4 regions of the Bacillus sp. S10(2024) genome follow, and region 4 is predicted to be linked to each of the others. Evidence: a T-box and tRNA genes for the amino acid it is inferred to sense, from the RefSeq annotation. Region 4 holds a T-box; the other regions hold tRNA genes.

The links. The T-box of region 4 lies ahead of thrS (threonine--tRNA ligase). A T-box ahead of a tRNA ligase gene usually reads a tRNA of that ligase, here a tRNA-Thr.
Region 1: it has a tRNA-Thr gene. The T-box ahead of thrS (threonine--tRNA ligase) is inferred to sense a tRNA for this amino acid. The anticodon was not compared.
Region 2: it has a tRNA-Thr gene. The T-box ahead of thrS (threonine--tRNA ligase) is inferred to sense a tRNA for this amino acid. The anticodon was not compared.
Region 3: it has a tRNA-Thr gene. The T-box ahead of thrS (threonine--tRNA ligase) is inferred to sense a tRNA for this amino acid. The anticodon was not compared.

The regions. Positions count from the first base shown of each region.
Region 1 is NZ_JBFLUR010000002.1:4,121,693-4,129,186, reverse strand. It holds gene glgB (1,4-alpha-glucan branching protein GlgB) at 1-1,509, opposite strand, end outside; gene AB1280_RS20995 (L-lactate dehydrogenase) at 1,863-2,807, opposite strand; tRNA gene AB1280_RS20990 (tRNA-Glu) at 3,312-3,383, opposite strand; tRNA gene AB1280_RS20985 (tRNA-Ser) at 3,390-3,480, opposite strand; tRNA gene AB1280_RS20980 (tRNA-Asn) at 3,489-3,563, opposite strand; tRNA gene AB1280_RS20975 (tRNA-Ile) at 3,567-3,643, opposite strand; tRNA gene AB1280_RS20970 (tRNA-Gly) at 3,651-3,721, opposite strand; tRNA gene AB1280_RS20965 (tRNA-Lys) at 3,729-3,804, opposite strand; tRNA gene AB1280_RS20960 (tRNA-Thr) at 3,814-3,889, opposite strand; tRNA gene AB1280_RS20955 (tRNA-Phe) at 3,905-3,980, opposite strand; tRNA gene AB1280_RS20950 (tRNA-Asp) at 3,991-4,066, opposite strand; tRNA gene AB1280_RS20945 (tRNA-Met) at 4,069-4,145, opposite strand; tRNA gene AB1280_RS20940 (tRNA-Ser) at 4,174-4,266, opposite strand; tRNA gene AB1280_RS20935 (tRNA-Ile) at 4,284-4,360, opposite strand; tRNA gene AB1280_RS20930 (tRNA-Met) at 4,365-4,441, opposite strand; tRNA gene AB1280_RS20925 (tRNA-Ala) at 4,457-4,529, opposite strand; tRNA gene AB1280_RS20920 (tRNA-Pro) at 4,545-4,618, opposite strand; tRNA gene AB1280_RS20915 (tRNA-Arg) at 4,628-4,701, opposite strand; tRNA gene AB1280_RS20910 (tRNA-Leu) at 4,705-4,793, opposite strand; tRNA gene AB1280_RS20905 (tRNA-Gly) at 4,810-4,884, opposite strand; tRNA gene AB1280_RS20900 (tRNA-Leu) at 4,914-4,994, opposite strand; tRNA gene AB1280_RS20895 (tRNA-His) at 5,011-5,086, opposite strand; tRNA gene AB1280_RS20890 (tRNA-Thr) at 5,095-5,170, opposite strand; tRNA gene AB1280_RS20885 (tRNA-Val) at 5,178-5,253, opposite strand; rRNA gene rrf (5S ribosomal RNA) at 5,258-5,373, opposite strand; rRNA gene AB1280_RS20875 (23S ribosomal RNA) at 5,476-7,494, opposite strand, start outside.
Region 2 is NZ_JBFLUR010000002.1:3,004,698-3,012,191, forward strand. It holds gene queG (tRNA epoxyqueuosine(34) reductase QueG) at 1-343, opposite strand, end outside; tRNA gene AB1280_RS15275 (tRNA-Gly) at 491-564, opposite strand; gene AB1280_RS15280 (DsbA family protein) at 678-1,328, opposite strand; gene AB1280_RS15285 (transglycosylase domain-containing protein) at 1,520-2,314, opposite strand; gene AB1280_RS15290 (tetratricopeptide repeat protein) at 2,731-3,825, shown strand; gene AB1280_RS15295 (Phr family secreted Rap phosphatase inhibitor) at 3,825-4,031, shown strand; tRNA gene AB1280_RS15300 (tRNA-Leu) at 4,456-4,537, opposite strand; tRNA gene AB1280_RS15305 (tRNA-Cys) at 4,544-4,617, opposite strand; tRNA gene AB1280_RS15310 (tRNA-Gly) at 4,628-4,702, opposite strand; tRNA gene AB1280_RS15315 (tRNA-Gln) at 4,708-4,782, opposite strand; tRNA gene AB1280_RS15320 (tRNA-His) at 4,897-4,972, opposite strand; tRNA gene AB1280_RS15325 (tRNA-Trp) at 4,983-5,056, opposite strand; tRNA gene AB1280_RS15330 (tRNA-Tyr) at 5,071-5,154, opposite strand; tRNA gene AB1280_RS15335 (tRNA-Thr) at 5,165-5,240, opposite strand; tRNA gene AB1280_RS15340 (tRNA-Phe) at 5,257-5,332, opposite strand; tRNA gene AB1280_RS15345 (tRNA-Asp) at 5,343-5,418, opposite strand; tRNA gene AB1280_RS15350 (tRNA-Met) at 5,421-5,497, opposite strand; tRNA gene AB1280_RS15355 (tRNA-Val) at 5,521-5,596, opposite strand; tRNA gene AB1280_RS15360 (tRNA-Glu) at 5,601-5,675, opposite strand; tRNA gene AB1280_RS15365 (tRNA-Ser) at 5,686-5,777, opposite strand; tRNA gene AB1280_RS15370 (tRNA-Asn) at 5,781-5,855, opposite strand; rRNA gene rrf (5S ribosomal RNA) at 5,865-5,980, opposite strand; rRNA gene AB1280_RS15380 (23S ribosomal RNA) at 6,031-7,494, opposite strand, start outside.
Region 3 is NZ_JBFLUR010000002.1:2,809,913-2,817,406, reverse strand. It holds rRNA gene AB1280_RS14480 (23S ribosomal RNA) at 1-1,321, shown strand, start outside; rRNA gene rrf (5S ribosomal RNA) at 1,424-1,539, shown strand; tRNA gene AB1280_RS14470 (tRNA-Val) at 1,544-1,619, shown strand; tRNA gene AB1280_RS14465 (tRNA-Tyr) at 1,636-1,719, shown strand; tRNA gene AB1280_RS14460 (tRNA-Gln) at 1,725-1,799, shown strand; tRNA gene AB1280_RS14455 (tRNA-Lys) at 1,809-1,884, shown strand; tRNA gene AB1280_RS14450 (tRNA-Leu) at 1,902-1,982, shown strand; tRNA gene AB1280_RS14445 (tRNA-Gly) at 2,019-2,093, shown strand; tRNA gene AB1280_RS14440 (tRNA-Leu) at 2,108-2,196, shown strand; tRNA gene AB1280_RS14435 (tRNA-Arg) at 2,200-2,273, shown strand; tRNA gene AB1280_RS14430 (tRNA-Pro) at 2,283-2,356, shown strand; tRNA gene AB1280_RS14425 (tRNA-Ala) at 2,372-2,447, shown strand; tRNA gene AB1280_RS14420 (tRNA-Ser) at 2,466-2,558, shown strand; tRNA gene AB1280_RS14415 (tRNA-Met) at 2,587-2,663, shown strand; tRNA gene AB1280_RS14410 (tRNA-Asp) at 2,666-2,741, shown strand; tRNA gene AB1280_RS14405 (tRNA-Phe) at 2,752-2,824, shown strand; tRNA gene AB1280_RS14400 (tRNA-Thr) at 2,849-2,924, shown strand; tRNA gene AB1280_RS14395 (tRNA-Trp) at 2,928-2,998, shown strand; tRNA gene AB1280_RS14390 (tRNA-Ile) at 3,009-3,085, shown strand; tRNA gene AB1280_RS14385 (tRNA-Asn) at 3,089-3,163, shown strand; tRNA gene AB1280_RS14380 (tRNA-Glu) at 3,165-3,236, shown strand; gene AB1280_RS14375 (CBS domain-containing protein) at 4,002-4,421, shown strand; gene AB1280_RS14370 (DUF3965 domain-containing protein) at 4,732-5,883, shown strand; gene AB1280_RS14365 (hypothetical protein) at 6,351-6,698, opposite strand; gene AB1280_RS14360 (SH3 domain-containing protein) at 6,705-7,494, opposite strand, start outside.
Region 4 is NZ_JBFLUR010000002.1:4,521,644-4,529,137, forward strand. It holds gene dnaI (primosomal protein DnaI) at 1-437, shown strand, start outside; gene AB1280_RS22995 (DUF4177 domain-containing protein) at 742-939, opposite strand; gene ytxC (putative sporulation protein YtxC) at 1,088-1,969, shown strand; T-box leader at 2,002-2,228, shown strand; gene thrS (threonine--tRNA ligase) at 2,279-4,210, shown strand; ribosomal protein L20 leader region at 4,411-4,529, shown strand; gene infC (translation initiation factor IF-3) at 4,592-5,095, shown strand; gene rpmI (50S ribosomal protein L35) at 5,117-5,314, shown strand; gene rplT (50S ribosomal protein L20) at 5,355-5,714, shown strand; gene adhP (alcohol dehydrogenase AdhP) at 5,898-6,914, shown strand.

The sequences.
Region 1 (7,494 bases), 400 kb from region 4:
ATGGTCAAGCTGCCAAAGCGGCTTGGAGCGCTTATACAATGCTATGAGCTCCTTGAAATAATCATGCATACAATTATGCATCTCAAAATCATGTAAACTCCAATCTAAATTTTCAAGGTCTTTCCATTCATCAAATTGTCCAAACTCACCGCCCATAAAGAGCAGTTTCTTCCCTGGATGTGTAAATAAATAGCCGTACAATAAACGAAGCTGCGCGAACTTGGACCAATAATCACCCGGCATTTTATTTAACAGCGACTTCTTCCCATGTACAACCTCATCATGCGATAAAGGTAAAATAAAATTCTCTGAATACGCGTACAGCAGCGAGAATGTTACTTTGTCATGAATGTATTTCCGATACTCCGGCGCACATTCCATATATTTTAAAATGTCATTCATCCAGCCCATATTCCACTTATAATTAAAGCCAAGTCCACCTTCATAAGTCGGGGCTGTTACGAGCGGCCATGCCGTTGAATCTTCCGCAGTCATTAAGAAAGTTGGATCCTCTGCAAATACAGCTTCATTTAACTTTTGCAAGAACGCTACTGCATGTTCGTTGCTTTCCTGTTCTCCATTTCGCTCCCAATACAACATGTTCGCAACCGCATCCACACGAAAACCGTCAATATGATAAAACTTCATCCAAAACAGCGCATTTGAAATAAGAAAATTTTGCACTTCTTGTTTTCCTAAATCAAAATTCACTGTTCCCCATACACGATTTTCTTGCACATCAAGATCTTTATATTCATACGTCGGCTCTCCATCAAACAAATAAAGCCCATGAGCATCTTTACAAAAATGTCCTGGTACCCAATCTAAAATGACACCGATCCCATATTTGTGACATTCATCGACAAAATACATAAAATCTTGTGGTGTTCCGTATCTACTTGTCGGTGCATAATACCCCGTTCCTTGATATCCCCAAGAACGATCATATGGGTGTTCAACGAGCGGCATAATTTCAACATGAGTAAATTGATGCTCCGCTACATAAGGAATAAGCTCATCTGCCATTTCTCTATACGAATAAAAAGACCCATCTTCTTTCTTTTTCCAAGAACCAAAGTGAAGCTCATAAATGGCTAATGGTTCATTATAGATTGGCTTTCGTTTCTTTTTTTGAAACCATTTCTGGTCTTTCCATTTATATCCTTTTATATCATAAACAACGGATGCCGTATTTGGCCGAACTTCAGCACACATTGCATACGGATCAGCTTTTAAAATCGTATGCCCTTCTCGTGTTTGAATTGCATACTTGTATAATTCGTGCTGAGGAATATTCGGTATAAATAAAGACCAAATCCCTTTCTCTGTCACTCGTATCATTTCATGGATCTCGCTATTCCACTCATTAAAATCTCCTACAATACTCACAGCTTGTGCATGAGGTGCCCATACGGAAAAACGTGTGCCTTCCATTCCATTTTCCATCGTCAAATGAGCACCAAGAATATCGTAGCTATCATAAAACTTTTCTTCATGGAACAATAACATGTCTTTCACATTACACTTTGTCTCAATCACTATGTTCACCTCACAAGATGACAGAATTTTAAATACGTTATTACTATTCTTCGGTAAATTGAAATATCCTTGCGAATTTCTAAAAAATATTCGCTTTTTTATAGAAATCCATGATAATTTCATGAAATTTAACCGAATAATATCGAATTTTGACGAATATTCATTGTAAGCGTTTTATTTTAAAATAATTTTTTCAATGGATAAGATAAGGAATTTATCACTATATTGTTATTACTTTCCATTAAAGTAATACATAAAAAAACCCCTTCCGGCAAAGGGGTGAAATACAGGGGAGGCCGGAAAGGGATTTTATACAATTTGGATTATAGCACTGGTGCCATAGTTTCTTTTAGCACTTTTACAGAATGATCAAATTTCAATTCTTCTTCTGCATTTAATTCAAGCTCTACAACTTCTCGAACACCTTGACGGTTGATAACTGCTGGAACACCTACGTAAACATCTCTTTGTCCGTATTGTCCTTCAAGATATGCAGATACTGTCAATACGCTGTTCTCGTTGTTTAAGATCGCTTTAGTTATACGTAATAGTGACATACCGATACCGTAGTAAGTTGAACCTTTACGTTGAATAATATGGTAAGCAGCATCGCGTACATTTGCAAAGATTTCATCTAAATCACTTTGTTTATACTGCTCATTGTTCGCTAAGATTGTTTCTATCTTTTGTACACCGATAGAAGCATGGCTCCATACAGGAAGCTCTGTGTCACCATGTTCACCAATAATATACGCATGCACGTTACGTGGGTCTATATCTAAGTACTCACCTAACATATAACGGAAGCGAGCAGAGTCTAAAGTTGTACCAGAACCGATTACGCGCTCTTTTGGTAATCCAGATTCTTTCCAAGTTACATAAGTTAAAATGTCCACTGGGTTAGTTGCGATTAAGAAGATACCATCAAATCCGCTATCCATAATACCGCGAACGATTTGTTTAAAGATTTTTGTATTCTTCTCAACTAAATCTAAGCGAGTTTCACCTGGCTTTTGTGGTAATCCAGCAGTGATAACAACAAGATCTGCATCTTTACAATCTGCATAGCTACCTTTCCAAACTTTTGTTGGAGCTAGAGCGAATGGAACAGCGTGGCTTAAGTCCATTGCTTCGCCTTCTGCTTTTGCTTCGTTTACATCAACAAGAACAAACTCTTCAACTACACCTTGGTTAATCATAGAATATGCATAGCTGCAACCTACAGCTCCTGTTCCTACTAATACTACGCGGTTGATACCTTTTTTCATGGTAAAATCCCCTCTCTATTTTCTAATATCATTATTAGCATTGTCATTTAAGTAAAAAATTAAAATACTGATTTTATATTGTTTAACTTCCTTACATACATATTGTAGCACGTTTCTTTGTGAATATATTCACGTTTTTTGACCTATTTGTGAACTTTTTCACAGATAGGAGAAAGTTATAATACCAAGCATGGAATCAACTTCAATGGTAGCGTTTTCTTTAGATTGTGAAAAGTAAAATATATACTATTAAACTTATTTTTAATAAAATATAAAACCATCGAATACAAAGAAAAGTTAGAATATCCTTTTCTCTTTATAATTTGCAGTAGTCCTCAGCAACCTTTATGGCTCCATTTCATTTCTGCAAATCAAAAATTATTCCTTTAATAACTACGCCAAAGATTCTCACTTTTGTTCGCCATATTATTAGTCTTTCTTAAATACGAAAAAAAATCTCTAAAATGCAAAAAAAGATAGCAGAATCTGCTATCTTTTTTAATATGACCCGTACGGGATTCGAACCCGTGTTACCGCCGTGAAAGGGCGGTGTCTTAACCACTTGACCAACGGGCCAATTTCTGGCAGAGAAGAAGGGATTCGAACCCTCGCACCGCTTACGCGATCTACTCCCTTAGCAGGGGAGCCCCTTGAGCCACTTGGGTACTTCTCTATATTATATGGCTCCGCAGGTAGGACTCGAACCTACGACCGATCGGTTAACAGCCGATAGCTCTACCACTGAGCTACTGCGGAATATGGTGGGCCTAAATGGACTCGAACCATCGACCTCACGCTTATCAGGCGTGCGCTCTAACCAGCTGAGCTATAGGCCCTAGAAAAAGCGGGTGAAGAGAATCGAACTCTCGACCAGAGCTTGGAAGGCTCTTGTTTTACCACTAAACTACACCCGCATAAAAATGGTGAGCCATGAAGGACTCGAACCTTCGACCCTCTGATTAAAAGTCAGATGCTCTACCAACTGAGCTAATGGCTCATTTTGAAATGGTGCCGGCTAGAGGACTTGAACCCCCAACCTACTGATTACAAGTCAGTTGCTCTACCAATTGAGCTAAGCCGGCTTGCATATTTCAAAATGGTGGCTCGGGACGGAATCGAACCGCCGACACGAGGATTTTCAGTCCTCTGCTCTACCGACTGAGCTACCGAGCCTTAATATAAATGGCGGTCCCGACCGGGGTCGAACCGGCGATCTCCTGCGTGACAGGCAGGCATGTTAACCACTACACCACGGGACCATTGGTTGCGGGGACAGGATTTGAACCTGCGACCTTCGGGTTATGAGCCCGACGAGCTACCAGACTGCTCCACCCCGCGATGATATAATATTCTTTTAAATAAAAAATGGAGGAGGTAGAGGGATTCGAACCCCCGCGCGACTCTCGCCGCCTGTCGGTTTTCAAGACCGATCCCTTCAGCCGAACTTGGGTATACCTCCATATATAAAAACTTGAGTGGTGGACCTTGTAGGACTCGAACCTACGACCGGACGGTTATGAGCCGTCTGCTCTAACCAGCTGAGCTAAAGGTCCTTTATGGTAGCGGCGGAGGGGATCGAACCCCCGACCTCACGGGTATGAACCGTACGCTCTAGCCAGCTGAGCTACACCGCCATAAAGAATTATAAGTGGAGCCTAGCGGGATCGAACCGCTGACCTCCTGCGTGCAAGGCAGGCGCTCTCCCAGCTGAGCTAAGGCCCCATTGTTTTAAAGCTATCGGGAAGACAGGATTCGAACCTGCGACCCCCTGGTCCCAAACCAGGTGCTCTACCAAGCTGAGCCACTTCCCGTTAATAAAGCGCGCCCGAGAGGACTCGAACCCCTAACCTTTTGATCCGTAGTCAAACGCTCTATCCAATTGAGCTACGGGCGCATATGGTGCCGAGGGCGGGGGTCGAACCCGCACGGTGGTCACCCACCGCAGGATTTTAAGTCCTGTGCGTCTGCCTGTTCCGCCACCCCGGCATGTCATATTGAAAACTGGAGCGGAAGACGGGATTCGAACCCGCGACCCCAACCTTGGCAAGGTTGTATTCTACCACTGAACTACTTCCGCAAGACATGTATGAGTTATTTTACTGAAAGTGCGGGTGAAGGGAGTCGAACCCCCACGCCAAAGGCGCCAGATCCTAAGTCTGGTGCGTCTGCCAATTCCGCCACACCCGCATATTATTTTTAAAAATGGGGCGACTGATGGGAATCGAACCCACGAGTGTCGGAGCCACAATCCGATGCGTTAACCACTTCGCCACAGCCGCCATAATCCTGGTGCCGGCTAGAGGACTTGAACCCCCAACCTACTGATTACAAGTCAGTTGCTCTACCAATTGAGCTAAGCCGGCATTTATATGGTGGAGGATGACGGGATCGAACCGCCGACCCCCTGCTTGTAAGGCAGGTGCTCTCCCAGCTGAGCTAATCCTCCATTTGCCTGGCAACGTCCTACTCTCACAGGGACAAAGTCCCAACTACCATCGGCGCTAGAGAGCTTAACTTCCGTGTTCGGTATGGGAACGGGTGTGACCTCTCTGCCATCATTACCAGACTATATTCATTTGAGACAATCATTATTATACTTGATTGACTCAAAAAGTCAACAAGTTTTTTTATGTTCTCTCAAAACTAGATAACACTTGCTTCATATTATATGGTTAAGTCCTCGATCTATTAGTATTCGTCAGCTCCACGTGTCACCACGCTTCCACCTCGAACCTATCAACCTGATCATCTTTCAGGGATCTTACTAGCTTAACGCTATGGGAAATCTCATCTTGAGGGGGGCTTCATGCTTAGATGCTTTCAGCACTTATCCCTTCCGCACATAGCTACCCAGCTATGCCCTTGGCAGAACAACTGGTACACCAGCGGTGCGTCCATCCCGGTCCTCTCGTACTAAGGACAGCTCCTCTCAAATTTCCTACGCCCACGACGGATAGGGACCGAACTGTCTCACGACGTTCTGAACCCAGCTCGCGTACCGCTTTAATGGGCGAACAGCCCAACCCTTGGGACCGACTACAGCCCCAGGATGCGATGAGCCGACATCGAGGTGCCAAACCTCCCCGTCGATGTGGACTCTTGGGGGAGATAAGCCTGTTATCCCCGGGGTAGCTTTTATCCGTTGAGCGATGGCCCTTCCATGCGGAACCACCGGATCACTAAGCCCGACTTTCGTCCCTGCTCGACTTGTAGGTCTCGCAGTCAAGCTCCCTTATGCCTTTGCACTCTACGAATGATTTCCAACCATTCTGAGGGAACCTTTGGGCGCCTCCGTTACTTTTTAGGAGGCGACCGCCCCAGTCAAACTGCCCACCTGACACTGTCTCCCGGGTCGATAAGACCCGTAGGTTAGAATTTCAATACAGCCAGGGCGGTATCCCACCAGCGCCTCCACCGAAGCTAGCGCTCCGGCTTCAAAGGCTCCCGCCTATCCTGTACAAGCTGTACCAAAATTCAATATCAGGCTACAGTAAAGCTCCACGGGGTCTTTCCGTCCTGTCGCGGGTAACCTGCATCTTCACAGGTACTATAATTTCACCGAGTCTCTGGTTGAGACAGTGCCCAAATCGTTACACCTTTCGTGCGGGTCGGAACTTACCCGACAAGGAATTTCGCTACCTTAGGACCGTTATAGTTACGGCCGCCGTTTACTGGGGCTTCAGTTCAGAGCTTCGCTTGCGCTAACCCCTCTCCTTAACCTTCCAGCACCGGGCAGGTGTCAGCCCCTATACTTCGCCTTACGGCTTCGCAGAGACCTGTGTTTTTGCTAAACAGTCGCTTGGGCCTATTCACTGCGGCTTTCCGTTAAGAAAGCACCCCTTCTCCCGAAGTTACGGGGTCATTTTGCCGAGTTCCTTAACCAGAGTTCTCTCGCACACCTTAGGATTCTCTCCTCGCCTACCTGTGTCGGTTTGCGGTACAGGCACCTTTTATCTCGCTAGAAGCTTTTCTTGGCAGCGGGGAATCAAAGACTTCGCTCCATAAGGAGCTTCCCCATCACAGCTCAGCCTTCACGGTAAGCGGATTTGCCTACTTACCAGCCTAACTGCTTGGACGTGCACAACCAATCGCACGCTTCTTCTATCCTTCTGCGTCCCTCCATTGCTCAAACGATAAAGAGGTGGTACAGGAATATCAACCTGTTGTCCATCGCCTACGCCTGTCGGCCTCGGCTTAGGTCCTGACTAACCCTGAGCGGACGAGCCTTCCTCAGGAAACCTTAGGCATTCGGTGGACGGGATTCTCACCCGTCTTTCGCTACTCATACCGGCATTCTCACTTCTAAGCGCTCCACCAGTCCTTACGATCTGACTTCACAGCACTTAGAACGCTCCCCTACCACTGATACCATAGGTATCAATCCGCAGCTTCGGTGGTGTATTTAGCCCCGGTACATTTTCGGCGCAGAGTCACTCGACTAGTGAGCTATTACGCACTCTTTAAATGGTGGCTGCTTCTAAGCCAACATCCTAGTTGTCTAAGCAACTCCACATCCTTTTCCACTTAATACACACTTTGGGACCTTAGCTGGCGGTCTGGGCTGTTTCCCTTTTGACTACGGATCTTATCACTCGCAGTCTGACTCCTAAGGATAAGTCATTGGCATTCGGAGTTTGACTGAATTCGGTAATCCGATGGGGACCCCTAGTCCAATCAGTGCTCTACC
Region 2 (7,494 bases), 1.5 Mb from region 4:
TCTCTAAACGATCACGCAAAACAAGATGATAATCTTGTCCCCAAGAAGCACGGCAAAAAATGCCTCGTCTCTCTCCTCGTTTGCTTTGCGGTGCATTTTTTAACTTCGAAGGATACGCCAATGCAATGGCAATAATTGATTTTGCACCTGGTAATAATAACTCCGGGTTCGTCCTCTTTTCTATATCTGGCTCTTCAAAACCTGATAGGTATCCTAATTGTTGATGCTGAATAAGGCGTTGCTTTAATTCCTCAAATGGTGTGGCACTCGCAAAGCCTATTTTATCAATACCAATTGTTTTACTATACGCAATAACATCTTGTTTTAATTGTTCAAAATCCACATTTACTCTCCTTATAAGATGCATTTCATTTTACACATTATTATTCTTACATATATTCATGCACTCAAAACATAAAAAAACGCAATGCCTCGTTTATCTGAGAAACGAAACACTGCGTTGATCACAATAATAATTCGAAATAATTTCTGGAGCGGGTGAAGAGAATCGAACTCTCGACCAGAGCTTGGAAGGCTCTTGTTTTACCACTAAACTACACCCGCAAATATAAAGAAAATGTTAATTATTTGTTAACTTATGTTGAAAATTATAGCATGTAATATAAGGAGGCGCAATAATTTTATCGAAAAAAGTCGAAAAAGTGATGAATATCTCATCACTTTTTCTTAACTTTATCAATTGCCGCTTTAACACTATCATAATCTGGATTAACAAGATTACCGTTTACATATATAGATGGTGCACCTTGTACTTTTAACTTTTTCGCAAGGTCAAAGTCTTTCTGTACTTTATCTTTTATTTCCTTACTCTTTAAATCCTTTTTAAACTTCTCTATATCAATCGTAGGTAGCTTTTGTTTTACTATATCTACTACTAAATCCTCTGTAATCCACTCTTCTTTTTCACTCTTTTGATTTTGATATATTTCATCATAAAATGTCCAAAAAGCTTTTGGATCTTGCTTAAAAACTGCTTCCCCAGCTGCTGCGCCTAGTTCAGAGTCTTTCCCGATAAAAGGAAAATTAATAAAATGCAGCTGAACTTTTCCTTTATTAATATACTCTTCCTTTAAGCGTGGCAATACAGTTACATCCCATGTACGACAAGCTGGACATTTAAAATCTCCAAATTCCACAATATGAATCGGAGCATCTTCCTCTCCTAAAGATTGCTGCGAGCCATATAAAAACGTATCTTTTCCTTTTTCCTTCTTATCGTTCACAAGGCTATATACGATCGTCCCAATTACAATAAGTACCGCAACAGAAAAAATAACACCGAGAATCATAATATTTTTTGATTTCATATACATTCCTCTTTAATGTTTATTCTTTGTATGTACTATACATACAATATTTATGATATCAATTCTCATATAAACAGTCCATTGAAGTTGCTCGTAAAATAGACAAAATCAAACAAATGTGACAATATTGTGTCTCACTTTTCTTTCCTTCATTCACGCAAAAAAAGAGTAAGTTCTTTTCGAACTCACTCTTAACTCACAGCTTTCTCACGCTCTACTGGTTGATTATTAGGAATGTCATGACGAATAACAAGCTTTTCACTTCTAGCTTGTACATATTCGGCATGAGTAATATATCCTTCTCGCTCCATGAGCTTTAAAACAATATTACGTCTTTCTACAGCCTTATCATAATTTTGTATAGGAGAATAATAAGCTGGTGCTTTCACAACGGCCGCTAGCATAGCACTTTCACTTAATGTTAATTGATTAACCTGCTTATCAAAATAAAGTTTCGCAGCTTTCTCAATTCCCCATGCACCCTCTCCATAATAAATATTGCTTAAGTAAAGTTTTAAAATCTCATTTTTCGTAAATGTTCGTTCGATTTTTTTAGCATAGAAAACTTCATTCCATTTACGGGAAAACGTTCGTTCACTTGTTAAAAAAACATTTTTTGCAAGCTGCTGAGTAATTGTACTGCCACCTTGTACAACACCACCAGCCTTTACATTTTCTACTGTAGCTCTAACAATTGCAATATAATCTAATCCATTATGATGATAGAACCTCTTATCTTCAGTTGCGATAAATGCATTCCCTAGTTGTTCTGGTAACTCCAAATAAGCAGGTACTGTCAACTTACTAATATCCTTGCTTTCAATCATTTTATTTCCAACAAACAAAAGTATACCACTTAGCAATAATAATAATATAAGGGCTTTATAAATAAACTTTGCTATCGGAGTTAAAGAAATATTATGATGCAAAGTGCGATATGCTGTTCGTTCCTTCACAACAGACACCCCATTTCTTTCAGCATTCATTGCTCTTAATTCAAGAATACCTGTATTTTAAAAAATATCCAATTCATTTCTCTTACAACTACCTTACAAATTTGTAATTTAAAGACCCGAAAAGAAAAAAGCATCTTCTACTACAGTAGAAAACACTTGATAGGTTATTTATGATCATTTTTTACATTCATATTAGGTAAGTTATCGTTATCGTTTTCGCTGCCTATTCTAGCCTTTCAGATATTACATGAATTGTTGGTGTTATGCAAGCCTTTCAACCTACTAGATACAAAAAATAAATTCTTCTTATAATACAATTGTCGTTTGCTATTGCATTGAAGGTTTAAATTGTCAGATATTTTTTGAGAAATATGCAAAACTTATTTCTATTAAATTCTATTATTGTTATTATTATTTGTAAGAATATTCTAAAAGAGGGGGATTTCATGAACGTTCAAACTAAGGGGAATGAACTAATTACAAAATTACTTAATGACTGGTATCAAGCTATGTTGCAACAACAAGTTTTAAAAGCAACTAACCTGAAACAAGAAATTGACGAGAAGATTGCTAATATAACAGAGGATGAAAATCTATTATTTTATCATTCATTACTTGATTTTAGATATAAACTTTTGACCGATAGATTGAGCATCACAAAAGATAGCTTTAATAAAATTGAGTCTTTGAGCAAGCCAACAAATGAGATTACATCTTACTATTACCATTTTTTCAAAGCTGAGCATGCCCTTATATTTGGGAATAATAATGAAGCAAGGGACCATTATGAAAAAGCTGAAACATTGTTACAACATATCACTGATGAATTAGAAAAAGCTGAATTTAATCAAAAGTTCGCTGTATTTAATCATCATACTTCTAAGATGTTAGCGTCCATTCAATATACAAACAAAGCTAAAGAGGCATTTTCGAAACATGCTGGATATGAAATTAAAATCGCCTCATGCGAAAATACTTTAGGAACTGCATGTATATTTTTAAAACAGTTTGAGCAAGCTGAAGAACATTTAAATCGTGCAATCGATATTTTACAGAAACATAATGAAGAAAAATTAATTTTAGTAGTTAGGCATAATTTAGGTTTATTATATGCTACTCAAAATTTATCTACTTTAGCTATTCGTCATTTATCTGAAGTAACAGGGAAAATTCCTAATCATTTCAAAGCCAATTTTCTACAAGCTAGGGAACATTATAAACTAGGTGAAACAAATATTGCACAAGAATTAATTGAAAGAGGTTTAAAAATCTGTTCTGAAACAGGAAACGAAGAATATATCTATCATTTCAACATTTTGAAAGCATTAAATGAGGGACTTTCAATTAATTTAGTAGAGGAAGCGGTAAAAAAAGGTATTTGTTATTTTGAGAAACAAGGATTATGGGACTATGTTGAGGAATATGGGGAGTTGTTAGCTGTTGAGTTTCGTAAGTTGAATAATCATGAAAAAGTTAGCGATTATTTTAATACATGTTACGAAGCTAAGCACAAACTATTAAGTAAAGGAGCGTTAAAATAATGAAAAAATTAGGTGCTATTACTGTTGGTTTATCTGTTGTTGGAGTTCTTTCTTTTGGTTTAAATAATTCTTTTGAAACACAGCAAGCTACCCACGCAGACCATTTCATATCAAAACCTGATAATGGTTACGTTCAATATGCTAATAAAGGCGACACACCTGCTCCTGTTTACGACCACGGCCGACCACCACTTCAACAAGCATAACAATTTAATAATTAGAAAGAAAGCCATACTAGCCGGTATGGCTTTTTTGTTTACACTAATTGTGAGTTCTTTACAATAGTATCGCATTGTGTAGGATCCAGATTACGTCTATCACATCTTTAAGAAAAAGGTTCACTGCGTCATTAAACATTTCTAAATGTTTCAGTTTCCCGACGCACGATAGCTAATTCTCCGTCGTCTAAAACATCGCTACGTCTTTCCCCTTTCAACGAATAAGACTTAGTTCATACGATTAGGTAGAATCACATGAACGCGTAATATGTAACATATTAGATGATAATTTCCAAAGAAGAATACATAAAAAAGCGTCCCCACAAAGTAGGAACGCTTGATATTACTGTATATTAACGTTTAATTGATAATAAAAAGACAAATAAAAAAGACGATTCACTCGTCTAAACAGTACCGATGGTCGGGGTCGAACCGACACTCCAGAAGGAACACGATTTTGAGTCGTGCGCGTCTGCCAATTCCGCCACATCGGCATAATATGGAGGCGGCAACCGGATTTGAACCGGTGGTAAAGGTTTTGCAGACCTCTGCCTTACCACTTGGCTATGCCGCCATATTAAATTTGGAGCGGAAGACGGGATTCGAACCCGCGACCCCAACCTTGGCAAGGTTGTATTCTACCACTGAACTACTTCCGCAAAAATGGCTGGGCTAGCTGGATTCGAACCAGCGCATGACGGAGTCAAAGTCCGTTGCCTTACCGCTTGGCTATAGCCCACCGAATAATTAATACATTATATGATGTATTTGTTATTTTATTACTTAAAATATCCAATCAGGACATTTAATATATTATCATAATCCACTTATTTTGTAAAGTGATATTTAAAAATGGGGCGACTGATGGGAATCGAACCCACGAGTGTCGGAGCCACAATCCGATGCGTTAACCACTTCGCCACAGCCGCCATGCTGTTTTGGCAGGGGCAGTAGGAATCGAACCCACGCCGGAGGTTTTGGAGACCTCTGTTCTACCGTTAAACTATGCCCCTATATAAAATGTAAATGGTGGAGGGGGGCAGATTCGAACTGCCGAACCCGAAGGAGCGGATTTACAGTCCGCCGCGTTTAGCCACTTCGCTACCCCTCCGAAACTTACATGGTGCCGGCTAGAGGACTTGAACCCCCAACCTACTGATTACAAGTCAGTTGCTCTACCAATTGAGCTAAGCCGGCGTATTTATTTGAAAAATGGTGGCTCGGGACGGAATCGAACCGCCGACACGAGGATTTTCAGTCCTCTGCTCTACCGACTGAGCTACCGAGCCTTAATATAAATGGCGGTCCCGACCGGGGTCGAACCGGCGATCTCCTGCGTGACAGGCAGGCATGTTAACCACTACACCACGGGACCATTGGTTGCGGGGACAGGATTTGAACCTGCGACCTTCGGGTTATGAGCCCGACGAGCTACCAGACTGCTCCACCCCGCGATGATACTATTCATTGTTTTAAATGGTGGAGGATGACGGGATCGAACCGCCGACCCCCTGCTTGTAAGGCAGGTGCTCTCCCAGCTGAGCTAATCCTCCAAAGTGGTGACCCGTACGGGATTCGAACCCGTGTTACCGCCGTGAAAGGGCGGTGTCTTAACCACTTGACCAACGGGCCAAAGTTTTTATGGCGGAGAGCAAGGGATTCGAACCCTTGATACGCTTGTGACGTATACACGATTTCCAATCGTGCTCCTTCGGCCATCTCGGACAGCTCTCCAATTGGCTCCGCAGGTAGGACTCGAACCTACGACCGATCGGTTAACAGCCGATAGCTCTACCACTGAGCTACTGCGGAATAATACAAGCCTGGCAACGTCCTACTCTCACAGGGACAAAGTCCCAACTACCATCGGCGCTAGAGAGCTTAACTTCCGTGTTCGGTATGGGAACGGGTGTGACCTCTCTGCCATCATTACCAGACTTATGAAGGTATATTCCTTCAAAACTAGATAACATTTGCTTCATATTATATGGTTAAGCCCTCGATCTATTAGTATTCGTCAGCTCCACGTGTCACCACGCTTCCACCTCGAACCTATCAACCTGATCATCTTTCAGGGATCTTACTAGCTTAACGCTATGGGAAATCTCATCTTGAGGGGGGCTTCATGCTTAGATGCTTTCAGCACTTATCCCTTCCGCACATAGCTACCCAGCTATGCCCTTGGCAGAACAACTGGTACACCAGCGGTGCGTCCATCCCGGTCCTCTCGTACTAAGGACAGCTCCTCTCAAATTTCCTACGCCCACGACGGATAGGGACCGAACTGTCTCACGACGTTCTGAACCCAGCTCGCGTACCGCTTTAATGGGCGAACAGCCCAACCCTTGGGACCGACTACAGCCCCAGGATGCGATGAGCCGACATCGAGGTGCCAAACCTCCCCGTCGATGTGGACTCTTGGGGGAGATAAGCCTGTTATCCCCGGGGTAGCTTTTATCCGTTGAGCGATGGCCCTTCCATGCGGAACCACCGGATCACTAAGCCCGACTTTCGTCCCTGCTCGACTTGTAGGTCTCGCAGTCAAGCTCCCTTATGCCTTTGCACTCTACGAATGATTTCCAACCATTCTGAGGGAACCTTTGGGCGCCTCCGTTACTTTTTAGGAGGCGACCGCCCCAGTCAAACTGCCCACCTGACACTGTCTCCCGGGTCGATAAGACCCGTAGGTTAGAATTTCAATACAGCCAGGGCGGTATCCCACCAGCGCCTCCACCGAAGCTAGCGCTCCGGCTTCAAAGGCTCCCGCCTATCCTGTACAAGCTGTACCAAAATTCAATATCAGGCTACAGTAAAGCTCCACGGGGTCTTTCCGTCCTGTCGCGGGTAACCTGCATCTTCACAGGTACTATAATTTCACCGAGTCTCTGGTTGAGACAGTGCCCAAATCGTTACACCTTTCGTGCGGGTCGGAACTTACCCGACAAGGAATTTCGCTACCTTAGGACCGTTATAGTTACGGCCGCCGTTTACTGGGGCTTCAGTTCAGAGCTTCGCTTGCGCTAACCCCTCTCCTTAACCTTCCAGCACCGGGCAGGTGTCAGCCCCTATACTTCGCCTTACGGCTTCGCAGAGACCTGTGTTTTTGCTAAACAGTCGCTTGGGCCTATTCACTGCGGCTTTCCGTTAAGAAAGCACCCCTTCTCCCGAAGTTACGGGGTCATTTTGCCGAGTTCCTTAACCAGAGTTCTCTCGCACACCTTAGGATTCTCTCCTCGCCTACCTGTGTCGGTTTGCGGTACAGGCACCTTTTATCTCGCTAGAAGCTTTTCTTGGCAGCGGGGAATCAAAGACTTCGCTCCATAAGGAGCTTCCCCATCACAGCTCAGCCTTCACGGTAAGCGGATTTGCCTACTTACCAGCCTAACTGCTTGGACGTGCACAACCAATCGCACGCTTCTTCTATCCTTCTGCGTCCCTCCATTGCTCAAAC
Region 3 (7,494 bases), 1.7 Mb from region 4:
TTGATTCCCCGCTGCCAAGAAAAGCTTCTAGCGAGATAAAAGGTGCCTGTACCGCAAACCGACACAGGTAGGCGAGGAGAGAATCCTAAGGTGTGCGAGAGAACTCTGGTTAAGGAACTCGGCAAAATGACCCCGTAACTTCGGGAGAAGGGGTGCTTTCTTAACGGAAAGCCGCAGTGAATAGGCCCAAGCGACTGTTTAGCAAAAACACAGGTCTCTGCGAAGCCGTAAGGCGAAGTATAGGGGCTGACACCTGCCCGGTGCTGGAAGGTTAAGGAGAGGGGTTAGCGCAAGCGAAGCTCTGAACTGAAGCCCCAGTAAACGGCGGCCGTAACTATAACGGTCCTAAGGTAGCGAAATTCCTTGTCGGGTAAGTTCCGACCCGCACGAAAGGTGTAACGATTTGGGCACTGTCTCAACCAGAGACTCGGTGAAATTATAGTACCTGTGAAGATGCAGGTTACCCGCGACAGGACGGAAAGACCCCGTGGAGCTTTACTGTAGCCTGATATTGAATTTTGGTACAGCTTGTACAGGATAGGCGGGAGCCTTTGAAGCCGGAGCGCTAGCTTCGGTGGAGGCGCTGGTGGGATACCGCCCTGGCTGTATTGAAATTCTAACCTACGGGTCTTATCGACCCGGGAGACAGTGTCAGGTGGGCAGTTTGACTGGGGCGGTCGCCTCCTAAAAAGTAACGGAGGCGCCCAAAGGTTCCCTCAGAATGGTTGGAAATCATTCGTAGAGTGCAAAGGCATAAGGGAGCTTGACTGCGAGACCTACAAGTCGAGCAGGGACGAAAGTCGGGCTTAGTGATCCGGTGGTTCCGCATGGAAGGGCCATCGCTCAACGGATAAAAGCTACCCCGGGGATAACAGGCTTATCTCCCCCAAGAGTCCACATCGACGGGGAGGTTTGGCACCTCGATGTCGGCTCATCGCATCCTGGGGCTGTAGTCGGTCCCAAGGGTTGGGCTGTTCGCCCATTAAAGCGGTACGCGAGCTGGGTTCAGAACGTCGTGAGACAGTTCGGTCCCTATCCGTCGTGGGCGTAGGAAATTTGAGAGGAGCTGTCCTTAGTACGAGAGGACCGGGATGGACGCACCGCTGGTGTACCAGTTGTTCTGCCAAGGGCATAGCTGGGTAGCTATGTGCGGAAGGGATAAGTGCTGAAAGCATCTAAGCATGAAGCCCCCCTCAAGATGAGATTTCCCATAGCGTTAAGCTAGTAAGATCCCTGAAAGATGATCAGGTTGATAGGTTCGAGGTGGAAGCGTGGTGACACGTGGAGCTGACGAATACTAATAGATCGAGGACTTAACCATATAATATGAAGCAAGTGTTATCTAGTTTTGAGAGAACATAAAAAAACTTATTGACTTTTTAACTCAATCAAGTATAATAATGATTGTCTCAAATGAATATAGTCTGGTAATGATGGCAGAGAGGTCACACCCGTTCCCATACCGAACACGGAAGTTAAGCTCTCTAGCGCCGATGGTAGTTGGGGCTTTGCCCCTGTGAGAGTAGGACGTTGCCAGGCAAATGGAGGATTAGCTCAGCTGGGAGAGCACCTGCCTTACAAGCAGGGGGTCGGCGGTTCGATCCCGTCATCCTCCACCATATAAGTTTTCATGTCGGAGGGGTAGCGAAGTGGCTAAACGCGGCGGACTGTAAATCCGCTCCTTCGGGTTCGGCAGTTCGAATCTGCCCCCCTCCACCATTTGATGGGCTATAGCCAAGCGGTAAGGCAACGGACTTTGACTCCGTCATGCGCTGGTTCGAATCCAGCTAGCCCAGCCATTTAAGTAAGAGCCATTAGCTCAGTTGGTAGAGCATCTGACTTTTAATCAGAGGGTCGAAGGTTCGAGTCCTTCATGGCTCACCATTTTTAAAATGTAATATGCGGGTGTGGCGGAATTGGCAGACGCACCAGACTTAGGATCTGGCGCCTTTGGCGTGGGGGTTCGACTCCCTTCACCCGCACTTTCAATTAAATAAGCAATAAGTCATATATGTTTTGCGGAAGTAGTTCAGTGGTAGAATACAACCTTGCCAAGGTTGGGGTCGCGGGTTCGAATCCCGTCTTCCGCTCCAATTTTCAATATGACGCCGGGGTGGCGGAACAGGCAGACGCACAGGACTTAAAATCCTGCGGTGGGTGACCACCGTGCGGGTTCGACCCCCGCCCTCGGCACCATATGCGCCCGTAGCTCAATTGGATAGAGCGTTTGACTACGGATCAAAAGGTTAGGGGTTCGAGTCCTCTCGGGCGCGCTTTATTAACGGGAAGTGGCTCAGCTTGGTAGAGCACCTGGTTTGGGACCAGGGGGTCGCAGGTTCAAATCCTGTCTTCCCGATAGTTTTAAAACAATGGGGCCTTAGCTCAGCTGGGAGAGCGCCTGCCTTGCACGCAGGAGGTCAGCGGTTCGATCCCGCTAGGCTCCACCATTAAAGCTTTATATATATGGAGGTATACCCAAGTTCGGCTGAAGGGATCGGTCTTGAAAACCGACAGGCGGCGAGAGTCGCGCGGGGGTTCGAATCCCTCTACCTCCTCCATTTTTTATTTAAAAGAATATTATATCATCGCGGGGTGGAGCAGTCTGGTAGCTCGTCGGGCTCATAACCCGAAGGTCGCAGGTTCAAATCCTGTCCCCGCAACCAATGGTCCCGTGGTGTAGTGGTTAACATGCCTGCCTGTCACGCAGGAGATCGCCGGTTCGACCCCGGTCGGGACCGCCATTTACATAAAGGCTCGGTAGCTCAGTCGGTAGAGCAGAGGACTGAAAATCCTCGTGTCGGCGGTTCGATTCCGTCCCGAGCCATCATTTTTTTTTTTTTGTAAACTAGCCGGCTTAGCTCAATTGGTAGAGCAACTGACTTGTAATCAGTAGGTTGGGGGTTCAAGTCCTCTAGCCGGCACCACTTAGGGGCATAGTTTAAAGGTAGAACAGAGGTCTCCAAAACCTCCGGTGTGGGTTCGATTCCTACTGCCCCTGTAAGAAATATGGGCCTATAGCTCAGCTGGTTAGAGCGCACGCCTGATAAGCGTGAGGTCGATGGTTCGAGTCCATTTAGGCCCACCATATTCCGCAGTAGCTCAGTGGTAGAGCTATCGGCTGTTAACCGATCGGTCGTAGGTTCGAGTCCTACCTGCGGAGCCATGGCCCGTTGGTCAAGTGGTTAAGACACCGCCCTTTCACGGCGGTAACACGGGTTCGAATCCCGTACGGGTCATTATAAAAAGAGTCAGCATGGTGCTGACTCTTTTTATTTAAAGAAAAATAATATTATAAATTATACCTTCCATATATTATATTTGTTATAACAAATATAATTACTTCTTTGATTAATGATCTCCTTATACATATGTTTATTCGACTACTTTTGGGCAGTAAGAATGAGAAGAGCGAATAAAGAAACCCTACTGATGGTCGTTTCACGTTATTATAACAATAAGTATATTTTTACCATATTATAAAATATTTTATTTTTTATTATAAATAATGAAGGATTTTGTATGATTTTGTGTAATTAGGAAAGAATATAGTGCATTATATTTTAACTAATGGATTATTTTAGTTATACTCAAAATGGAACTATATTAATTCACTTTTAAGTTTGTACAGCGGAATGTTGCATAAATATTTTACGGTATAAAGTATTTCTTTTACTAACCCCGTCCTACTTATACTCTGTATCTTAACGAGTCGTTTTCTTTATGAAGAACGATAAAGTTTATACTTTCCCCCCACAATTCTAATGTTTTTAGAATTGGTCATTGTAGTAGTCAATATCCAATTTATTTTGCATTTTATGGCAAGTAGGTCAACTACCCACCACTTAAACATCTAATTGGGATTTTAGGTTAGATCGCTCTCTACATTTGATAAAGCGTAATTATAAATGAGAGATGGTATCTCATTTATCTTTTAAGAAACTGGCGAATCGAAATGAAGGGGGTTGGAAATGCTAAAGTGTGTAAAGGAGGGTAATATATTTATGACAACTGTTCGAGAATTGATGAGCACGAATATTGTACAATGTACGCCACTAGATAACGTTTATGAAGCAGCGGTGAAAATGAAAGAAGAAGATATAGGAATGATTCCTGTTGTAGAGAATAATCAGGTTATTGGTCTTGTCACAGACCGTGATTTGGTTGTGCGGGGAATTGCAGAAAAACATCCAGGTTCCAATCAAATCACAAATATTATGACAACACAAATTATTTCCGTGTCCCCTGATGACGCTATTGAAAAAGCAACAGAATTAATGGCACGTTACCAAATAAGAAGATTGCCAGTAGTTGAACATGGGCAATTTGTTGGAATGCTATCACTTGGTGATTTAGCAACAACTAAATATGCAGATGATCAGGCAGGCGTTGCCTTAAGTGAAATATCAGAGCATACAGACTAAAGGGAAGGGATACTTTTATTCTGTTTGCTAAGGGCAGGAATGCTTCATCTGAAAGCAAAGATGTAGTGAAGGATAAGCTGTCAACATACGCTCCATTAGTTTAATTCATAATCTGTGGGGGGATCTCCCGCAGATTAAATTTATATTTTATGTGAATTACTTTTGAAATTTTTATTAACAACTATTAACATATGAAAATCATGATATACTAATAAATATAAGTATTATATGTTTTTTTGAATATATTAATAATCAGTTTAATAGCATTCAAATATTTTATCATACATATAGAAAATGGGGGGGGAATTATATGACGATTATGCGACCTGGACCTAATTGGAACTTGGTTACGGATGCGTATGCAGAGCCGGAAAATTTTGCGGATTTATTTTCTTTGCTTATACCAAAGTATCCAAAGGGAGAAGGAAAAGAACGAACTATTCTGGCTTGGAAAGAAAAAGAATTTTATAAAAAAGAAAATTTAATTCCTTTTATTTTATATGGAATGAAAAAATTACATGATCTGCCGAAGTTTCATAAAGATGAAATGCCAACTTTGGTTCGAATTATTCGTTTATGTCAAGAAGTAGGATGGTATCAACAAGCTTATGCTTTTATGGTTGCTGAGGGATTAGAGGAATTCGTACAAACATCGTTAGAGTATGAATCATGGGATGTATTTACACAAGTAGTCGCTTGGAATTATTTAATTATAAAACAAAAGGTTACGGAATTAGAGAGTAATGATGAGTTTATTTGGGAAAGAATTAAGTTTAATGTGGAGTGTATTGAAAAGTATAAGCCACTTTTGTCTCATAAAGAAATGATGGAGTTTATGTTTCTGTTTCTTTGTAAACAAGCAAAGGGATTATCAAAAGAGCAGTTAGATGAAAATTTAATGGAGTTGGCAAAATATTGTAATACATATATTTGTGATGTATACACGCAAGATTTATTAAGAAAATATAGAAAATGTACAGATTTCTTAACATATTATGAACCAAGCCGTGCTGTTATAGCATGTCAGCGTGCAGTGATTGCACAAATATCTGATCGTCTGAATCCGTTAAAAACAACTCATATTGATGATTATTTGTTTGTTATAAAAGAGATGATGGAACATATGTCATTTGAGTTTATAACAAAATATGAGAACTTTATAGGGAAATTATTATCATACATTCCATTTTTTGAAATGATTCAAGTTCCACAGCAAATGTATTATTGTGAAGAACTTCTGTATATATGCAAAGGAATCGGTTATAAAGAGGAATTACTACGCAATTATATATTTATACAATTACCAAATTGTTTTCCTTCCTTTATTAAGCAATTTTTAAAGAATAAGCGTTATGCATCAATACATGATATTTTATTTTATTGGTGCAGTGATGAACAACGTATGAATTTAGAACATAAATATAATTTAAGTTTTATTTATGAGCAATATGCATGCGGATAAAGTGAAATTTCTATCAGTGGGGGGCTTCATCCTCCATTGATGGTTAGTTGAACGAATCGGTTTTTTACTGTCTGTTAATGCGGGATAAAATAGACAAGTAGTTTTATAGCAGACTTTTAATTTATGTAAATGCAAATTGAAAAACCGACATAAACATCCCTTTCTTTTTAAGAGAGGACGAGAGCATCTGGTCATACATAGAAGTAGTCATGTTTTATTCTGTATTGCAGCCACTTATATGTTGAAAAATTAAAAGTAGTTTATATATAACGTAAAAAAGGATTCCACATGATGTGGAATCCTTTTTTAATAGTAAAGGCAAAGAGAAATAATTGTAAGAGAAATCATGCTGTACAAAAGAAATTGGCTATTTCTATTATCTTTAATGCCGAAAAAATGATTCATTCTTTCATACGAGTCTAGAAAAGATTTTGTTAGACTCGTATGAAAGAATCGTCGCACTATTTTCAAACTTTCCATGCTTTTTCCTGCTGTTGTTGTTTACGATGTTCTGGGACGTATATATATTGAGATACGATAAGAAGAATAGCCACAAAAAATACTGGAAACATTGCAGAAATATGCAAGCCATTAAAAATTATGTTTGTTATTAAAGAACTTATAATAAATAGGGTAGTATATATGTGCGAAATATGTCGCTTCAGTCGAATTTTGAATATTTCCATAAGCACTTCACAAGTAACAAATGTAATAATAATGCTTAAAGATACAGTGTTTGTGTTGTAAATTAATAAGCAACAAATTAAACCGAAAAACGCTAAATACTCAATAAGTAATGGAATATTACGTGTCATTATGCGTTACCTAACTAAGAAAGGAAGTGGATTTACAGCATTTGTTTTTTCGAAATTCCATTCCCCGTTATGTAATTCAAAATGCAAGTGTTGTCCATATGAATGTCCTGTATTTCCCATATAACCGAGCAATTGACCTGTTGTCACTGTATCTCCTGCTTTGACAGCACGACTTTTCATGTGAGCATATATAGTTGTGTATAAATTCCCGTTTATACGATGGGCAACAAATACAACGTTTCCATAGCTTGTAGAATAATATGATTTTACAACAGTCCCAGATGCGGCAGCTTGGATTGGAACATTTCCTGTTGCTGCAATATCTACGCCGTAGTGCATTTTTCCCCAGCGTACATCAAATTCTGAGCTGATTTTCCCTTGGGCAGGATATTTAAATGCAGCTGGAATAGATGGGGTAGCTTGCTGTTTTGGTTGCTGCTGTTGTTTTTGTCCTTGTACTACATAATGCTGTGCAACATAGCCATATCCTGATCCGTAGCGAATTTTATACCATGTTCCCACACTTTCAACGACTTGTACTTGTGTTCCATTTGGTAAAGAACCGATAATGGCTGCATTTGTTCCTGCTCCGCTACGTACTTTTAATGTTGGAGTGGCAACGTAATAAGAACTTCCGCCTTGTACAGTAATTCCCTTTACTAATGGCTGATCGGCGTTAGATAAAAATTCTTTCTTTACATAGCCGCTTGTTCCATTATGTACAACTTTATACCATCCCTCTTGTTCTTCTTGAACAGTAACAAATTTCCCACTTGGTAATACAGTAATAATTTCA
Region 4 (7,494 bases):
ACGGATCATTTGGAGTAGGAAAAACATATCTTTTAGGGGCAATTGCTAATGAACTAGCACTGCGCAAAATTAGTTCTATGATTGTCTACTTACCAGAATTTTTGCGTGAAATTAAAAGTTCATTGCAAAATAATACGATTAGCGAAAAAATTGATGCGGTAAAGCGTGTTCCGGTACTTATGTTAGATGATATTGGAGCGGAAGCGATGTCGAGCTTTGTGCGCGATGATGTACTTGGAGCGATTTTACAATTCCGTATGCTGGAGAACTTACCGACGTTTTTCACATCTAACTTTGATTTCAAACAATTGGAGCATCATTTAACGTATACACAGCGCGGAGAAGAAGAAGAAATGAAAGCAGCTCGCATTATGGAGCGTATTAAATATTTAGCGAAGCCGATTCCTATTGGCGGGAAAAACCGTAGGCATACGTAAAGAGCAAGCAGTGAGCTTGCTCTTTTTTTTATCCTGCTATTCGTGGGCAGTAATACTCCCACCTCAAAATTAAGAGGAAATCGATGTCCAGTTCCAGTGGCTAGAATGTTCGGTGGCTTCGCTTCTTCGTACGAGGTAAAAAGCGCCTTTCCGCCTTGTGCGTGGGCGTCCTGCGATTCTGAGCGAGCCGCTTCCACTTTTCTTCAGAAGTTAGGTGGGAGATAAACTGCTGGCATGCGCCCGATTGGTGAGGGCTGATAATCAGTGGAGGATGAAGAAAACCCCCACTGATTAAAGTTTCACTTTATATTGTTTGTTTTCGTTCGAAAATAAGTTCGAAATATGCAGCTGATCCAGTTCCTGCTGTACTAGGAGCAAAAATTTGTACGAAGCGCCAATCTTCTTTAGCATGTTCTGTAATAATTGTTTGATAATCTTCTTTTGGTTTAGATGCCATTAGAGCGGATTTTAGTTCGACTTTTACAAATTTGTATTCGTACATATTGTATTGCTCCTTTTAAAATCTTTTTAGAAAATTATACAATGAAAATGGCCTGTGAATATAAAAAAATCATATTAGCTTGTATCATTTTTTGTCCATCCCCCTAATATATATGGAAATAGCAAGAATTATAAAAGGGGGGACAAAAGTGATTGAAATCTGCTTCGAAGAAAAAAATGATGCTATTGTTATATATAAAGAGCTTAAAAAAAGGACAGATCATATATATGAAGAAATAAGTATTTATTTGTACGAACAAATAGTAATTGTTCATATACCAATACAAGAGTCTCGATATATTGATAAGGTGGTCATTCCTGTATTTATACAATATATTATCAACACAAAACAAGATGAATGGATAAGTGCGATTTTAAAAGATAAATTTTATTATGAAGAGCGAGAAGAACGAAACCAAATTTTACATATGGCTCATTCTATTTTAAAAGGGAAACGAAAAGGATTAATTGATGCACCTTCGAAAGAAAGAGGGAGAGAATTGGTGCTTTCGTCTTTACAAGGTTGGATGCATGATACGATGTCTTTTTCGTTTGGAGCATATATTCGTTTTCGTTTGAGAAAGTATAATGAATTTTTATATCGAACGGCGGAGATGGCGATCGATGAATATAAGTTAGAACAAGAGTATCAAATGTTCGTAGAAACACTTCGCCAACAAGTAAGCAGCCGAAAATCACGTTTGTCTTGCTTGCATCTCGTGTTTAATGATAGTTGTATCTTTTATGATGAAAAGGGGCGACGTTTAAAAGAAGAAAAACTTGTTCAGTATATAGAGGAAGAATTACTCTCTCAAAAAGGTGTATATATTGATCCGAATGTTATGGCACCGCTTCTGTCAATCGCGCCTGAAAAAATTCATCTGTATGTGAAGGAACAAGATCATAATATGATTGTAACGATTCAAAATGTATTTCAAGAGAGAGTGCAGTTATATGCGCTTCATGAGTTTGAAAAGAATGTGACAAAATTTAAAAATAGAGGGAACGCTCTTGATTTTCTAAATTTTTGAGCATATAATTACGTACATACACGAGAATACATCAAAATGTTACGATGAGGACATGAGTAGTTATCTACGATTCGCAGAGAGAGAAGCCTTAGGGTGTGAGCTTCTTAATACGAGATTATTACTTACCACCTCTGAACTTCAGCAGTGAACGAATGTCTAGTAATTGCTGACGGCAAGTGCCGTTATCATGAACTTGAGCAGTTAACAATGTGTTAACTGGAACAAGGGTGGAACCGCGAATTCAACACTCGTCCCTTTTTATAGGGATGGGTGTTTTTTATTTTGACTATGAAAAAGGAGTGATTAAAGATGGCAGATGTAGTAAAAATTACATTTCCAGACGGAGCTGTGAAGGAATTTCCAAAAGGAACAACAACTGAAGATATTGCTGCTTCTATTAGCCCTGGCTTAAAGAAAAAAGCGATTGCAGGGAAATTAAATGAGGAAATGGTAGACTTACTTACACCGATTGAGCAAGATGGTGCAATTTCTATCATTACATTAGATTCTGAAGATGGGCTATACATTTTACGCCACTCAACAGCTCACTTATTAGCGCAAGCATTAAAGCGTTTATATAAAGATGTGAAGCTTGGAATTGGGCCTGTAATTGAAAACGGCTTCTACTATGATATCGATATGGAATACGCGATTACAGTTGAAGATTTCCCAAAAATCGAAAAAGAAATGCAAAAGATTGTGAACGAGAACTTAGAAATCGTTCGTCATGAAGTACCGCGTGCGGAAGCACTTCGTCGTTATGAAGAAATTGGCGATGAACTAAAATTAGAACTAATTAACGATCTTCCAGAAGATGCGGTTATTTCAATTTATGAACAAGGCGAATTCTTCGACCTTTGCCGCGGTATTCACCTTCCGTCTACAGGGAAAATTAAAGTGTTTAAATTGTTAAGCGTGGCAGGTGCTTACTGGCGCGGCGATAGCAACAACAAAATGTTACAACGTATTTACGGTACTGCATTCGTGAAAAAAGCAGAATTAGATGAGCACTTACGTATGCTTGAAGAAGCGAAAGAGCGTGACCATCGTAAATTAGGTAAAGAGTTAAAACTATTTACAAATAGCCAAAAAGTAGGACAAGGCTTACCGCTTTGGTTACCAAAAGGTGCAACAATCCGTCGTATTATTGAGCGTTACATTGTTGATAAAGAAGTAAGCTTAGGATATGACCACGTATATACTCCAGTATTAGGAAGCCGAGACCTTTATGAAACTTCTGGTCACTGGAATCACTACCGAGATGGCATGTTCCCATCAATGGAAATGGATAATGAAGAATTAGTACTTCGTCCGATGAACTGCCCTCACCATATGATGGTGTATAGAAACGATATCCACAGCTACCGTGAGTTACCAATCCGTATTGCGGAGCTTGGAACAATGCACCGTTATGAAATGTCTGGTGCTCTATCTGGATTACAGCGTGTTCGCGGGATGACTTTAAATGATGCGCACATTTTCGTACGCCCAGACCAAATTAAAGAAGAGTTCAAACGAGTTGTAAATTTAACTTTAGAGGTATACAAAGACTTCGATTTAGAAGATTATTCATTCCGTTTATCTTATCGTGATCCAGCAGATACTGAAAAGTACTATGATGACGATGAAATGTGGGGAAAAGCACAATCAATGTTAAAAGAAGCTATGGATGAAATGGGTCTTGAGTACTATGAAGCAGAAGGTGAAGCGGCATTCTACGGTCCGAAACTTGACGTGCAAGTTCGTACTGCGCTTGGAAAAGACGAAACACTTTCAACTATACAACTAGACTTCTTACTTCCAGAACGATTTGAGTTAACTTACATCGGTGAAGATGGTAAGCATCATCGCCCAGTTGTTATTCACCGCGGTGTTGTATCAACTATGGAACGCTTTGTTGCCTTCTTAATCGAAGAGTACAAAGGTGCATTCCCAACATGGTTAGCGCCGGTTCAAGTACAAGTAATTCCAGTTTCTCCGCAAGTACATTTAGACTACGCGAAGAAAGTACAAGAAGAATTACAACGTGCTGGCATTCGTGTTGAAGTGGATACTCGTGACGAGAAAATTGGTTACAAAATCCGCGAGGCGCAAATGCAAAAGATTCCGTATATGCTTGTAGTAGGTGACAATGAAGTTGCTGAAACTGGTGTAAACGTCCGTAAATACGGCGAACAAAAATCAGAAACAATCTCATTAGATGCTTTCGTTGACCTAATTAAAGTTGAAGGAAAACGATAAGAAAAAGTCGCGGCTTGCCCGCGGCTTTTTTGTGTACTTTGAATTGGTAATAAGAACCAGAGTTCGCTTTATATAAAAAACTGTTGCATGTATTCATTTTGTTTGTTACAATATTTTTTGTTGCTACTTAAGAAGTTTGACTTCTTGACACACAGCATGTCCTATGGTAAAATCATCAAGGATAATAGAATACGGATTTGTGGAACAAGTAGAAGCACCCGCTTCTCACCTGATTGACGCGAAAGCAGTTGGCAGGTAAGTATTTCTTACTAGAGATATTATAAGTGTGGGTGTCATATGCCCGCACTTTTTTGTTTGGGTTCTTCCTTCCCAAAACGTATTCCCATAAAACCTTGGAGGTGGCTTACTATTAGCAAGGACATGATGATTAACGAGCAAATTCGTGCACGTGAAGTACGTTTAGTTGGTGCAAATGGTGATCAACTTGGAATTAAGTCTCGTCAAGAAGCATTAGATATGGCTGCAAACGTAAATCTTGATCTAGTATTAGTTGCTCCAAATGCGAAACCACCAGTATGCCGTATTATGGACTACGGAAAATTCCGCTTTGAGCAACAAAAGAAAGAAAAAGAGCAGCGTAAAAATCAAAAAATCATTAGTATGAAAGAAGTTCGTTTAAGTCCAACAATTGATGAACATGACTTTAACACAAAACTTCGCAATGCTATTAAATTCTTAGAGAAAGGCGACAAAGTTAAAGCGTCTATTCGCTTTAAAGGTCGTGCTATTACTCATAAAGAAATCGGTCAACGTGTTTTAGATCGCTTCTCTGAAGCTTGTGCTGAAGTTAGTACAATTGAATCTAAGCCAAAAATGGAAGGACGCAGTATGTTCTTAGTTTTAGCACCGAAAAATGATAAGTAATAAATAGAGGAGGAAATCACTATGCCTAAACAGAAAACTCACCGCGGCGCTGCAAAGCGTTTCAAAAAAACAGGATCTGGTAAACTAAAGCGTTCTCACGCTTACACAAGCCACTTATTCGCTAACAAATCTACAAAAGCTAAACGTAAATTACGTAAAGCTGGTGTAGTAAGCGCTGGTGACTTCAAACGTATTCGTCAAATGCTTGACAACATGTAATTTATATTTTGTTCAGATAGATATCTAGGAGGGAAATAATATGCCAAGAGTAAAAGGTGGTACGGTTACTCGTAAACGTCGTAAAAAAATTATTAAATTAGCAAAAGGTTACTACGGTTCTAAACATACATTATACAAAGTTGCTAACCAACAAGTAATGAAATCTTTAATGTATGCATTCCGTGACCGTCGTCAAAAGAAACGTGACTTCCGTAAATTATGGATCACTCGTATTAACGCAGCTGCTCGTATGAACGGTCTTTCTTACAGCCGTTTAATGAACGGTCTTAAGCTTGCTGGTATCGAAGTAAACCGCAAAATGCTTGCTGACCTAGCTGTTTATGACGAAAAAGCTTTCGCTGAATTAGCAACAGCTGCTAAAACAGCTTTAAACAAGTAATTGATAATAAATCCTTAGGACATTGCTCCTAAGGATTTTTTTAATGTTTATTATTAAAGAATAAATCCTAATAGTCATAAAAAATTCAAAAAATATCCAAAATAGTTCCTCTTTGGTAAATGGGAATGCTTTAATATATAAATGAAAACTTTTTCCAAAAAGCGGGTTGAAGGAGGAATTCATTTGAAAGCGGCTGTTGTAAACCAATTCAAAGAACAATTAGAGGTTAAGGATGTACCAAAACCGAAAGCAGGTCCAAATCAAGTGCTTGTACATATTCAAGCATGCGGCGTCTGTCATACGGACTTACATGCAGCGCACGGTGATTGGCCGGTAAAGCCGAAGCTTCCATTAATTCCAGGTCATGAAGGTGTTGGTGTAATTGAAGAAGTTGGTGAAGGTGTTACACATTTAAAAGTTGGTGATCGTGTTGGGATTCCATGGCTATATTCGGCATGTGGGCATTGTGAATACTGTTTAACAGGAAGAGAAACACTTTGCTTAGATCAACATAACGCTGGTTATTCTGTTGATGGCGGCTATGCTGAATATTGCGTTGCGGCAGCGGATTATGTTATGCAAGTGCCTGAGAACTTAAGCTTTATTGACGCAGCACCACTGTTTTGTGCGGGTGTTACGACATATAAAGCGCTAAAAGTATCAGAGGCAAAACCTGGACAATGGGTTGCTATTTTTGGAATTGGTGGACTGGGACATTTAGCGGTACAATATGCAAAGGCAATGGGATTACACGTTGTAGCTGTGGATACAGTTGATGAAAAGCTTGAACTCGCAAAAGAATTAGGGGCAGATTTAGTAGTAAATCCATTAAAAGAGGATGCAGCACTATGGATTCATGAACAAGTAAATGGTGTACATGCTTCCATTTGTACAGCTGTGTCGAAGCCTGCATTTGACCAAGCTTACCGTGCCGTGCGCCGAGGCGGGGCATGTGTTGCAGTTGGTTTACCGCCGGAAATGATGGAAGTACCAATTTTTGATACAGTGTTAAATGCTATAAAGATTGTCGGTTCCATCGTTGGGACTCGTAAAGATTTACAAGAAGCATTGCAATTTGCAGCTGAAGGAAAAGTAAAAGTAATCATTGAAACGCGTCACCTTCATGAAATTAATGATGTATTTGCTGAAATGGAAGAAGGAAAGATTAATGGACGTGTTGTATTAGATATGACAAAATGAGAATAAAAGATTCAATAATATAGAAGAATAAACATAAAAAGTCGGAGAGGTTCTCTGGCTTTTTATGTTTATTTATCCCGCTATTGGAGGGCAGTAACACTCCCACTTCAAAATTCGGAGAAAGCATTGTTCAGTTCCAGTGGCTAGAATGTTCGGTGGCTTCGCTTCTTCCTACGAGGTAAAAAATACCTCTATGTCAGAAGTTCTATCCCCCTCACATTCTGGGCGAGCCACTTCCGCTTTTCTTAAGAAGTTAGGTGGAAGATAAACTGCTGGCATGCACCCGATTGGTGGAGGCTGATAATCAGTGGGGATGAAGAAAACCTCCACTGATTAAAGTTTCACTTTATATATACAAGGAAATTTAAAAAACAACATAAAAACCCTTTTCTTTTTCGGGAGGACGAGAGTATCTGGCCGTGTATAGAAGTGATCAGTGCCACATGCGAGGTTTCAAACAAAGGAAGACAGCAAGTGCAGATCATGTTGTGTTGTACTTTGCATAGCAACAACTTATATATCGGAAAACAAAAATAGATATATATGAAATATGCTGTGAAAAGGGTGTTTGACTTCAGAT